Regions from separate parts of the Streptomyces malachitofuscus genome, predicted to be linked through region 1. Evidence: riboswitches for the same ligand, from Rfam matches in the RefSeq annotation. Region 1 holds a riboswitch; each other region holds the start of a gene.

Region 1 (3,267 bases):
GCCGACGACGAGTCCGTCGGCGACGCTCCGGCGCGCGGTCTCCACGAGCTCCGCCCAGGCACGGGTCTCCTCCTCGGCCGCATGTCTCCGGCCGTCCCCTCGCTGCTCAGTCATGCCGCGATCCTGCCAGGCGGAGATCCGTCCCGGGGCCCGGCCATCCGGCGGAGCGGACACCCCCTCTTACGGTCACCACGATGCCGGTTCCAGTTCATCTTCCGTTCACCCTGGTTACCTACGTTCGACCAGCCAATGACCTCGAACGATTGCCTGGGTAAATGGAAAGCTTCTCGCTGATCCTCGCGATTGTGGTGGTAACCGCACTCGCGTTCGATTTCACGAACGGTTTCCACGACACCGCGAACGCGATGGCAACGACCATTTCGACCGGTGCGCTCAAGCCCAAGGTCGCGGTGGCCATGTCCGCCGTGCTGAACCTTGTCGGCGCATTCCTCTCGGTGGAGGTCGCCAACACGATCTCCAAGGGCCTCGTCGACGAGGCCGGCATCCGTCCCGAGGTCATCTTCGCCGCGTTGGTCGGCGCGATCCTCTGGAACCTCCTGACCTGGCTGGTCGGTCTGCCGTCCAGCTCCTCGCACGCGCTCATGGGCGGTCTGATCGGCGCCACGGTCGCCTCCGCCGGCTTCGGCGCGGTGCACGGCGACGTCCTCGTCACCAAGGTGCTGATCCCCGCGATCGCCGCCCCGCTGGTGGCCGGCCTCGCCGCGATGTTCGCCACCCGCCTCACCTACCGCCTGGGCAGGAACGCCGACGGCGAGGCCTCCAAGAAGGGCTACCGGGCGGGGCAGATCGCCTCCGCCGGCCTGGTCTCCCTGGCCCACGGCACCAACGACGCCCAGAAGACGATGGGCATCATCACCCTGGCCCTGGTGGCCGGCGGCACCCTGGCCCCCGACTCCGACCCGCCCATGTGGGTCATCCTCTCGGCGGGCATCGCCATCGCACTCGGCACCTACCTCGGCGGCTGGCGCATCATCCGCACCATGGGCAAGGGCCTGACCGATCTCCAGCCGCAGCAGGGCTTCGCCGCCCAGACCAGTGCCGCGACGGTCATCCTGGCCTCCTCGCACCTCGGCTTCTCCCTCTCCACCACGCATTCCGTTTCCGGTTCCGTGATGGGTGCGGGCCTGGGCCGCAAGGGCGGTGTCGTCCGCTGGTCGACCGCCACCCGGATGTTCGTCGCCTGGGGTCTGACGCTGCCGGCGGCGGCCCTCGTCGCCGCGCTCGCCGAGTGGGTCTGCGGCTTCGGCGACTGGGGCACCGCCCTCGTGGCCGTCTTCCTGGTCGCGTCCAGTGCCGCCATCTGGAAGATCTCCCGGCGCGAGGTCATCGACCACACCAACGTCAACGACCACGACGAGCCGGGCGAGGAGCCGTCCGGCGTGGTCACGCAGGCGATGGCCGCGGTCACCCCTCCCCCGGCGGGCACCGTGACCGACGAGCTCGCGGCCACGATCCCGGCTCCGGCGTCCGCCGACCCGTCGGCCCCGTCGGCCACGACCACCGTCTGACCGCGACCCGGTACGAAGGAAGTAGAGCACCATGAAGATCGACTGGGCGGCCCTCGGTTCCGTCTTCGGCGTCAGCCTCGTGGTCACCGTGGCCCTGGTGGCCCTGTTCACCCTCGGCATCTCCGGTCTGTCCCGCCGCGAGCGGGCCGCCGCACAGGGCCAGTCCGCGGCCCTGGCGGTCACCGGCGCCTACGCCTGCTTCGCGGCGTGCGCGGCGGCGGTGGGGTACGGGATCTACATGATCATGGCCTGACCGCAGAGCGCATCCGTCCGGCGGGCGGTGCGGGAGTTCCGGCTCCCGCACCGCCCGCCGGCGTGTGCGCGGCCCGCCCGCGGTTCACCCACCGGCGCCTCTCTGTGGGGCTCAGCACACTTCAGCCTCGCAGGTCAACGGCAAGTTGACGGCCCTTCGGGAGCCGTGGTGGACTGCCTCAGCCATTACGGCGGCAGGAGAGGAAGCCGGTGCGATTCCGGCGCGGTCCCGCCACTGTCACCGGGGTGCACACCCCGGGAGCCAGGAACTCTCACCGCCGGTCTCGTCGAACCAGGGCGTGGACACCCTGAGTGAGGACATATCGCCATGCGCGGCTGCCTGCCGAGGTCGACCAGCGACGTACCACCCCGCTTCGGGGCCGCTCCCTCCGGATCCGTCACCGGCTGAACCCATGGGTGCCGACCGCGTGTTCGCGTACGGCGCCGCCGCCGGCCTCCTCGGCGACCTGCTGCTCGGCGATCCCCGCCGAGGGCATCCGGTCGCCGCTTTCGGACGGGCCGCGGCCGCCGTGGAACGGGTGCTGTGGCGGGACGACCGGGGCCGGGGCGCCGTGCACACCGCCGTGTGCGTCGGCGGGACCGTCGTCCTGGGCGCCCTCGCCGCCCGCTGTGTACGCTCCTCCCCCGCCGCCTCCACCGCCCTGACCGCCGCCGCCACCTGGGCCGTCGTGGGCGGCACCTCGCTGGCCCGTGAGGCCCGCGCCGTCGGGCGGGCCCTGGAGGCCGGGGACGTCGAGGCGGCCCGGGCCCGGCTGCCCCATCTGTGCGGCCGGGATCCGCAGGCGCTGGACGCCGACGGCATCGCCCGCGCGGTGGTCGAGTCCGTCGCCGAGAACACCTCCGACGCCGTGGTGGGCGCGCTGGTGTGGGGTGCCGTCGCCGGGGTGCCGGGCCTGCTCGGGTTCCGGGCGGTCAACACGCTCGACGCGATGGTCGGCCACAAGTCCCCCCGCCACCTCCGCTACGGCTGGGCCTCCGCCCGCCTCGACGACGTCGCCGGCTGGCCGGGGGCGCGGCTGACCGCCGTACTCGCCGCCCTCGCGGGACCCGACCCGCGCGGAGCGGTACGGGCGTGGCGCGCGGACGCGGCGAAGCACCCGAGCCCCAACGCCGGACCGGTCGAGGCGTCCTTCGCGGGCGCGCTCGGCGTACGGCTCGGCGGGACCCTCTCCTACGGCGGACGGGTCGAGCACCGGCCGGTCCTGGGCGGCGGCGGGCGTGCCGTGGCCGTGTCCGACATCGAGCGGGCGGTACGGCTCTCGCGGCGGGTCGGCTGGCTCGCGCTCGGGGTCGGAGCCGCCGCGCGGAGCGTCATGAAAGGACGTGCATCGTGAGCGGTGGGGGGCTGCTGGTCGCCGGGACCACCTCGGACGCCGGCAAGAGCGTGGTGACCGCCGGGATCTGCCGGTGGCTGGTGCGGCAGGGCGTCAAGGTCGCCCCGTTCAAGGCGCAGAACATGTCGCTG
Region 2 (3,267 bases), on a different contig from region 1:
TCATCGCGGTGGCGATCATCTACATCCCGATCAAGCTGGGCGGCTTCGACGAGATCTTCGCCTCCGCGCGGGAGGCCTACAGCCAGACCAACCCGGCCACGGGCGCACCGCGCGGTGCGCTGGTACCGGGCGAGGCGAGCCAGTGGACGTACGCCACGCTGGCGCTCGGCTCAGCGCTCGCGCTGTTCATGTACCCGCACTCGATCACCGCGACGCTGTCCTCGCGCAGCCGTGAGGTGATCCGCCGCAACACCACGATCCTGCCGCTGTACTCGCTGATGCTGGGTCTGCTGGCGCTGCTCGGCTTCATGGCCATCGCGGCCGGGGTCAAGGTCAGCAACGGCCAGCTGGCCATTCCGCAGCTGTTCGAGAACATGTTCCCGGCCTGGTTCGCGGGCGTGGCCTTCGCGGCGATCGGCATCGGCGCACTGGTGCCGGCGGCGATCATGTCGATCGCGGCGGCGAACCTGTTCACCCGCAACATCTACAAGGACTTCATCAAGCCGGACGCGACGCCCAAGCAGGAGACCCAGGTCTCCAAGATCGTGTCCCTGCTGGTGAAGGTGGGCGCGCTGCTCTTCGTCCTGACCATGGACAAGACGGTCGCGATCAACTTCCAGCTCCTCGGCGGCATCTGGATCCTGCAGACCTTCCCGGCGCTGGTGGGCGGCCTGTTCACCCGCTGGTTCCACCGCTGGGCGCTGATCGGCGGCTGGGCCGTCGGCATGATCTACGGCACGGCCGCCGCGTACGGGGTGGCCTCGCCGACGCAGAAGCACTTCGGCGGGTCGTCGAAGGAGATCCCGGGCATCGGCGAGATCGGCTACATCGGTCTCACCGCCTTCGTGCTCAACGTCGTGGTCACGGTCGTCCTGACCTTCGTCCTGCGGGCCCTCAAGGCGCCCGAGGGCATCGACCAGACCAAGCCGGAGGACTACACGGCGGACGCGGGCGACCCCGGAGTCCAGGTGGAGCTTCCGCCGGCCACGGCCGGCAGCAGCAGCCACTGACGCCGTAGTCGCATCCGAGGACGGGCCGCCGGAGAAATCCGGCGGCCCGTCCTCGTACCCGTCCGGCACACTCCCCCCATGGACATCGTCATCAGGCCGGTGCAGCCCGGCGAGTACGAGCAGCTGGGTGAGATCACCGCGGGGGCCTATCTGCTGGACGGACTGCTGGACTTCGGGGAGAGCGACGCGTACCTCGGTGAGCTGCGCGACGTGGCGAAGCGGGCGGCCGCGGCCGAGGTGCTGGTCGCCGCGGAGCACGGAGTGGTGCTGGGCGGGGTGACGTTCGTGCCGGGCCCCGGGCCGATGGCCGACATAGCGGGGCCGGGCGAGGCGGAGATCCGGATGCTGGCGGTGGCCCGCGCGGGCCGGGGCCGCGGGGCCGGGGAGGCTCTGGTGCGCGCCTGTGTCGACCGGGCACGGGGGATCGAGGGGTGCAGGCGGATCGTGCTGTCGACCCAGCGCACCATGCACTCCGCCCACCGCATCTACGAACGGCTGGGCTTCACCCGCACCCCGGACCGGGACTGGAACCCGCTGCCGGAGCTGGACGACATCATGCTCCTCACCTACGAGTTGACGCTCTGACACCGGTCCGACACAACATATGGGGGTGCTGGCGGCACCCGGCACAAGATGTATGCTCATGCTCGCTGTCGCCGCAGGGGAATCCGGTGCGAATCCGGAACTGTCCCGCAACGGTGTACCCATGCCTGCCCGCCCGCGGGCGCATGGGCGTCAGTCCGAGGACCTGCCGACAGTGCGCCCGGCCGTCCGGTCCGGGTGCCCTGACGTCCGGGCCTCGCGGAATGGGCCGGTGGACGCGACGCCGCGTGCGCTCGTGTGCTGCCCCCTGCGCTCTTCGAGGCCCCCGTGCCGAGCGAGGGAGAGCCCCACGTGACCATCGCGCCAGCCGATCCGGCTTCAGCGATCGACGTGACCGAGGAGGGCGGCGGCCCCGGTGCCGCGCTGCTGCGGACCCTGACGGAGCTGACCGCCGACCTGCCCGACGCCGACCCCGGCCGGGTCGCCGCCGCGGCGCTGCGCGGCCGGTCCGCGGACGCCGACGAGGCGGAGCTGCGGGAACTGGCCACCGAGGCGGCGGCCGGGCTCATCTCCGAGGACCCGGCCTACTCCCGGCTGGCCGCCCGGCTGCTGACCATCGCCATCCGCGCGGAGGCCGCCTCCCAGGGCGTCACGTCGTTCACCCGGTCCGTCGCGACCGGGCACCGCGAGGGTCTCATCGCCGACCGGACCGCCGCGTTCGTCCGGCTGCACGGGGACCGGCTCGACGCGCTGATCGACACCCGCGCCGACGACCGCTTCGGCTACTTCGGCCTGCGCACCCTGCACAGCCGCTACCTGCTGCGGCATCCGGTCACCCGCAAGGTCGTCGAGACGCCCCAGCACTTCCTGCTGCGGGTCGCCGCCGGTCTCGCCGAGGACGACGGCGCCCGCGCGGTGGAGGAGGTCGCCGCGCTGTACACGCTGATGAGCCGCCTGGAGTACCTGCCCTCCTCCCCCACCCTGTTCAACTCCGGTACCCGGCACCCCCAGATGTCGTCCTGCTACCTGCTGGACTCCCCCAAGGACGAGCTGGACTCCATCTACGACCGCTACCACCAGGTCGCCCGGCTCTCCAAGCACGCCGGCGGCATCGGGCTGGCCTACTCCCGCATCCGCTCGCGGGGTTCGCTGATCCGCGGCACCAACGGGCACTCCAACGGCATCGTCCCGTTCCTGAAGACGCTGGACGCCTCGGTCGCGGCCGTGAACCAGGGCGGGCGGCGCAAGGGCGCGGCGGCGGTCTACCTGGAGACCTGGCACTCCGACATCGAGGAGTTCCTGGAGCTGCGCGACAACACCGGTGAGGACGCCCGCCGTACGCACAACCTGAACCTCGCGCACTGGGTGCCGGACGAGTTCATGCGCCGGGTTGACGCCGACGGGCAGTGGTCGCTCTTCTCCCCGGCGGACGTGCCGGAGCTGGTGGACCTGTGGGGCGAGGAGTTCGCTGCGGCGTACCGGGCCGCCGAGGCGAAGGGTCTGGAGCGCAGGACGCTCCCGGCGCGGGAGCTGTACGGCCGGATGATGCGCACCCTCGCACAGACCGGCAACGGCTGGATGACGTTCAAGGACACCGCCAACCGGACGGCCAACCAGACGGCGACCGCGGGCCACGTCATCCACTCCTCGAACCTCTGCACGGAGATCCTCGAGGTCACCGACGACGGGGAGACGGCGGTCTGCAACCTGGGGT
Region 3 (3,267 bases), on a different contig from region 1:
GCACCAGCAGGGTGAGCGCCCCGGTGACACAGAAGCCCAGCGGCACCCGGTAGGCCCGCCACAGCCGCCGCCCGGGCACCCCCGCCGGGCCGAGCAGCACGGCGAGCGCGGTCACCAGCACCAGGGCCGCGCCCGGCCAGGGCGGCAGCGAGATCGCGAGCACGGTGAGACCGAGCCCCAGTACGGCCTTGTCCACCGGATGACGGCGGCGCCAGCGACTGCTGTGCGCCGCCGCGTCGATCGGCAGCACGAGAACTCAGCCCCGCGCCCGCGCCGCGGCCCCGCCGCCGTCACCAGGACCGGCATCCGCCGCGTCCCCGAAGCCCGAGCCGTCCCCGTGCCCGCAGCCGGCCGCGTCGCCGGAGCCGGAGCCCGGGACGACTGACGCGGCCGTTCCACCGGTGCCGGCGAGCGGCCCGGACTCGTCGGCGGAGCCCGGGCCCGGGCCGGCCCCGGGTGCCGTCGCCGCCCGGGAGCCGGACGCCGCATCCGGGCCCGTCGTCGGTGCCGGCGTCCGGCCGTCGCTCGCCGGACCGCCGTCTCCCGCCCCCGGTGCGGCGCCCGCCGAGGCGGCCCGGGCCGCGCCCTGCCGTCGGCCGCGCCGCAGTCCGAAGTAGTACGCGAGGACGCCCGCGCCGATCGCCGCCTGGAGGGCGAACAGCGCCGACTCGATCTCGCCGGACGGCGGTTCGTACAGCGGCGAGATCCACGGCTCGTAGTCCGGGTCGATCTCGGTGATCGCGGTCTCCGCCTCCGCGTCCGCGCCCGTGAACGGCTCCTCCTTGTGGTCCCCGAGCCCGAGCACCAGCGGCAGCACGGCGAGCGCGGCCACGAGGAGCAGCAGCAGGCCGTTGATCCTTGCGTTACGGCTCATCGGGCCACCGCCTCGGCCGACTCCGCCGACTCCGCCGGCTTCCGCCCGGCCACCGAGGTCACGAGCACTCCGAGCCGCGTCAGTTCCCCCTTGCTGGACTGCACCAGCAGGCGCATCACCAGCACGGTCAGCAGCCCCTCGCTCACCGCGAGCGGGATCTGCGTGACGGCGAAGATGGAACCGAACTTGCCGAGCGCGCCCAGGAATCCGCTGCCGGGGTCGGGGAAGGCGAGCGCCAGCTGCACGCTCGTCACGCAGTACGTCGACAGGTCGGCCACGAACGCTCCGAAGAACACGGCGGCCATCAGCGGCACGTCGTACCGGCGCAGCAGCCGGTAGCCGCCGTACCCGGCCCAGGGGCCGACGATCGCCATCGAGAAGACGTTGGCGCCCAGCGTGGTCAGACCACCGTGGGCGAGGAGCAGCGCCTGGAACAGCAGGGTGATGGTGCCCAGCACCGCCATGACCGGCGGCCGGAACAGGATGGCGCCCAGCCCCGTACCGGTGGGGTGGGAGCAACTGCCGGTCACCGACGGCAGTTTCAGCGCGGACAGGACGAACGTGAAGGCTCCCGACGCACCGAGCAGCAGCGTGCTCTCGGGATGTTCCCGCACTTCACGGATGAGCGACCGGGCTCCGTGGACGACGAACGGCGCCGACGCGACACCCCAGGCGACCGCGTGCGCCGGAGGCAGAAAACCCTCGGCTATGTGCATGGCTCAGCAGACCCTCTCCAGCACCTCGTGGATGGTTGACGCGCCTTGGCCGGTCTCCTGGCTGACGGGTACCACCGCCCGTGCTCCGCCTTCCCGGGTCCCGAAGAACCCAGTGGCTGCCCGTGAGGGCCGGAGCCGGACTTCCCGATCACAGTGGCGAGGGCCGCACCGGTATCGCACCGATTTCCCGTCACCAAGGCGTGGTGACAGTAGTGCCCGTACCGGCCCGGTGACAAGCGGTCACAGGGGGCGCGCGGACGGCGCCCGGCAGCTCGCGTCCCGGCGCACACCTGCGCACTTGACACGCGCGGTGCCGTCCGCCGGGCCGGGGGACTGAGGGGCCACCGTCCTGGGCAGAACCTTGCTGCACTTAATATGCAACAGCGATATCCAGGCAACAGGGATGTGAGGTTCGATGACTACCCGACGCATACGGGGAGCAGCCGCCGCGGTGGCCATGGCCGGTGCGCTCGCCGCCTGTTCGGCGCCGGGCGACGGCGGTGCGGACGGCGGTGCGGCCGCCGATTCCGTCGTGATCGGGGTCTCCACCGAACCGGACACCCTCAGCCCCCTGCTCGGCTACGGCAAGGACGGCAACTCCAAGATCTTCGACGGGCTCCTCGCCCGGAACGCCGATCTCAGCCTGAAGCCCGCGCTGGCGAAGGCGCTCCCCGAGGTCACCGACGGTGGCCGCACCTACACCTACACCCTGCGCGACGGCGTCGAGTTCAGCGACGGCGAGCCGCTCACCGCCGACGACGTCGTGTTCACGTACCGCACCGTCCTGGACGACAGGACCAACAACCCCGCCAAGAGCGAACTGGACGCCGTCAAGGAGGTCCGCGCGGACGGCGACGACAAGGTCGTCTTCACCCTGGACTACCCCTACGCGGCCTTCGCCGCCCGCACGGTCCTGCCCGTCGTCCCCGAACACATCGCCGGGAAGCAGGACCCCAACACCGGCGCCTTCAACACCGAGCCGGTCGGCACCGGACCGTACGTCCTCACCGGCTGGAGCAAGGGCGAAAAGCTCACCTTCAAGGCCAACCCGGACTACTGGGGCGGCGCCCCTAAGGTGAAAAAGCTCACCATGGCGATCATCGCCGACGACGACGTCCGCGCCACCCGGCTGCGCTCCGGCGACCTGGACGGCGCCACCCTCCCGCCCAACCTCGCCGCCACCTTCAAGAACGACGACGGGCGCAGGACCCACCGGGCGACCACCTACGACTTCCGCGCCGTCACCCTCCCCACCGGCAATCCCGTCACCGGCGACACCGCGATCCGGCGGGCCCTGGACCTCGCCGTGGACCGCGAGGCCATGGTCGACAAGATCCTCGACGGCGCCGGCCGCCCCGCCTACGGCCCGCTGCCCGTGGACGACCCCTGGTTCGCCCGCGGCGTCGAACGCGACCAGGACCTCGACGAGGCGGGGCGGATCCTCGACAAGGCCGGCTGGAAGGCGGGCGAGGACGGCATCCGCGCCAGGAACGGCCGCCGCGCCTCCTTCACCCTCTACTACCCCTCCGGTGACAAGGTCCGGCAGGACCACGCCCTCGCCTACGCCTCCGACGCCAAGAAGGCCGGCATCGAGGTGAAGGTCGAGAGCGCCACCTGGGAGGTCATCGAACCCCGGATGAAGCGCGACGCCGTCCTCGCCGGCTTCGGCAGCACCGG

What was found. Region 1 has a riboswitch for cobalamin ahead of ACZ44S_RS17035 (cobalamin biosynthesis protein). Riboswitches for the same ligand answer to the same signal wherever they lie in the genome.
Region 2: linked by a shared signal. The riboswitch ahead of ACZ44S_RS11100 (ribonucleoside-diphosphate reductase subunit alpha) and the one ahead of ACZ44S_RS17035 (cobalamin biosynthesis protein) in region 1 are both predicted to bind cobalamin.
Region 3: linked by a shared signal. The riboswitch ahead of ACZ44S_RS13235 (energy-coupling factor ABC transporter permease) and the one ahead of ACZ44S_RS17035 (cobalamin biosynthesis protein) in region 1 are both predicted to bind cobalamin.

Annotation. Positions count from the first base shown of each region.
Region 1 covers NZ_JBVIGA010000010.1:203,900-207,166, reverse strand. Annotated here, with positions in the region: gene ACZ44S_RS17050 (class II aldolase/adducin family protein) at 1-114, opposite strand, end outside; gene ACZ44S_RS17045 (inorganic phosphate transporter) at 276-1,529, shown strand; gene ACZ44S_RS17040 (hypothetical protein) at 1,561-1,782, shown strand; cobalamin riboswitch at 1,935-2,072, shown strand; gene ACZ44S_RS17035 (cobalamin biosynthesis protein) at 2,195-3,136, shown strand; gene ACZ44S_RS17030 (cobyric acid synthase) at 3,133-3,267, shown strand, end outside.
Region 2 covers NZ_JBVIGA010000006.1:174,156-177,422, reverse strand. Annotated here, with positions in the region: gene mctP (monocarboxylate uptake permease MctP) at 1-1,010, shown strand, start outside; gene ACZ44S_RS11105 (GNAT family N-acetyltransferase) at 1,089-1,595, shown strand; cobalamin riboswitch at 1,611-1,780, shown strand; gene ACZ44S_RS11100 (ribonucleoside-diphosphate reductase subunit alpha) at 1,905-3,267, shown strand, end outside.
Region 3 covers NZ_JBVIGA010000007.1:279,806-283,072, forward strand. Annotated here, with positions in the region: gene cbiQ (cobalt ECF transporter T component CbiQ) at 1-250, opposite strand, end outside; partial or broken gene ACZ44S_RS13230 (energy-coupling factor ABC transporter substrate-binding protein) at 521-874, opposite strand; gene ACZ44S_RS13235 (energy-coupling factor ABC transporter permease) at 871-1,590, opposite strand; cobalamin riboswitch at 1,621-1,803, opposite strand; gene ACZ44S_RS13240 (ABC transporter substrate-binding protein) at 2,006-3,267, shown strand, end outside.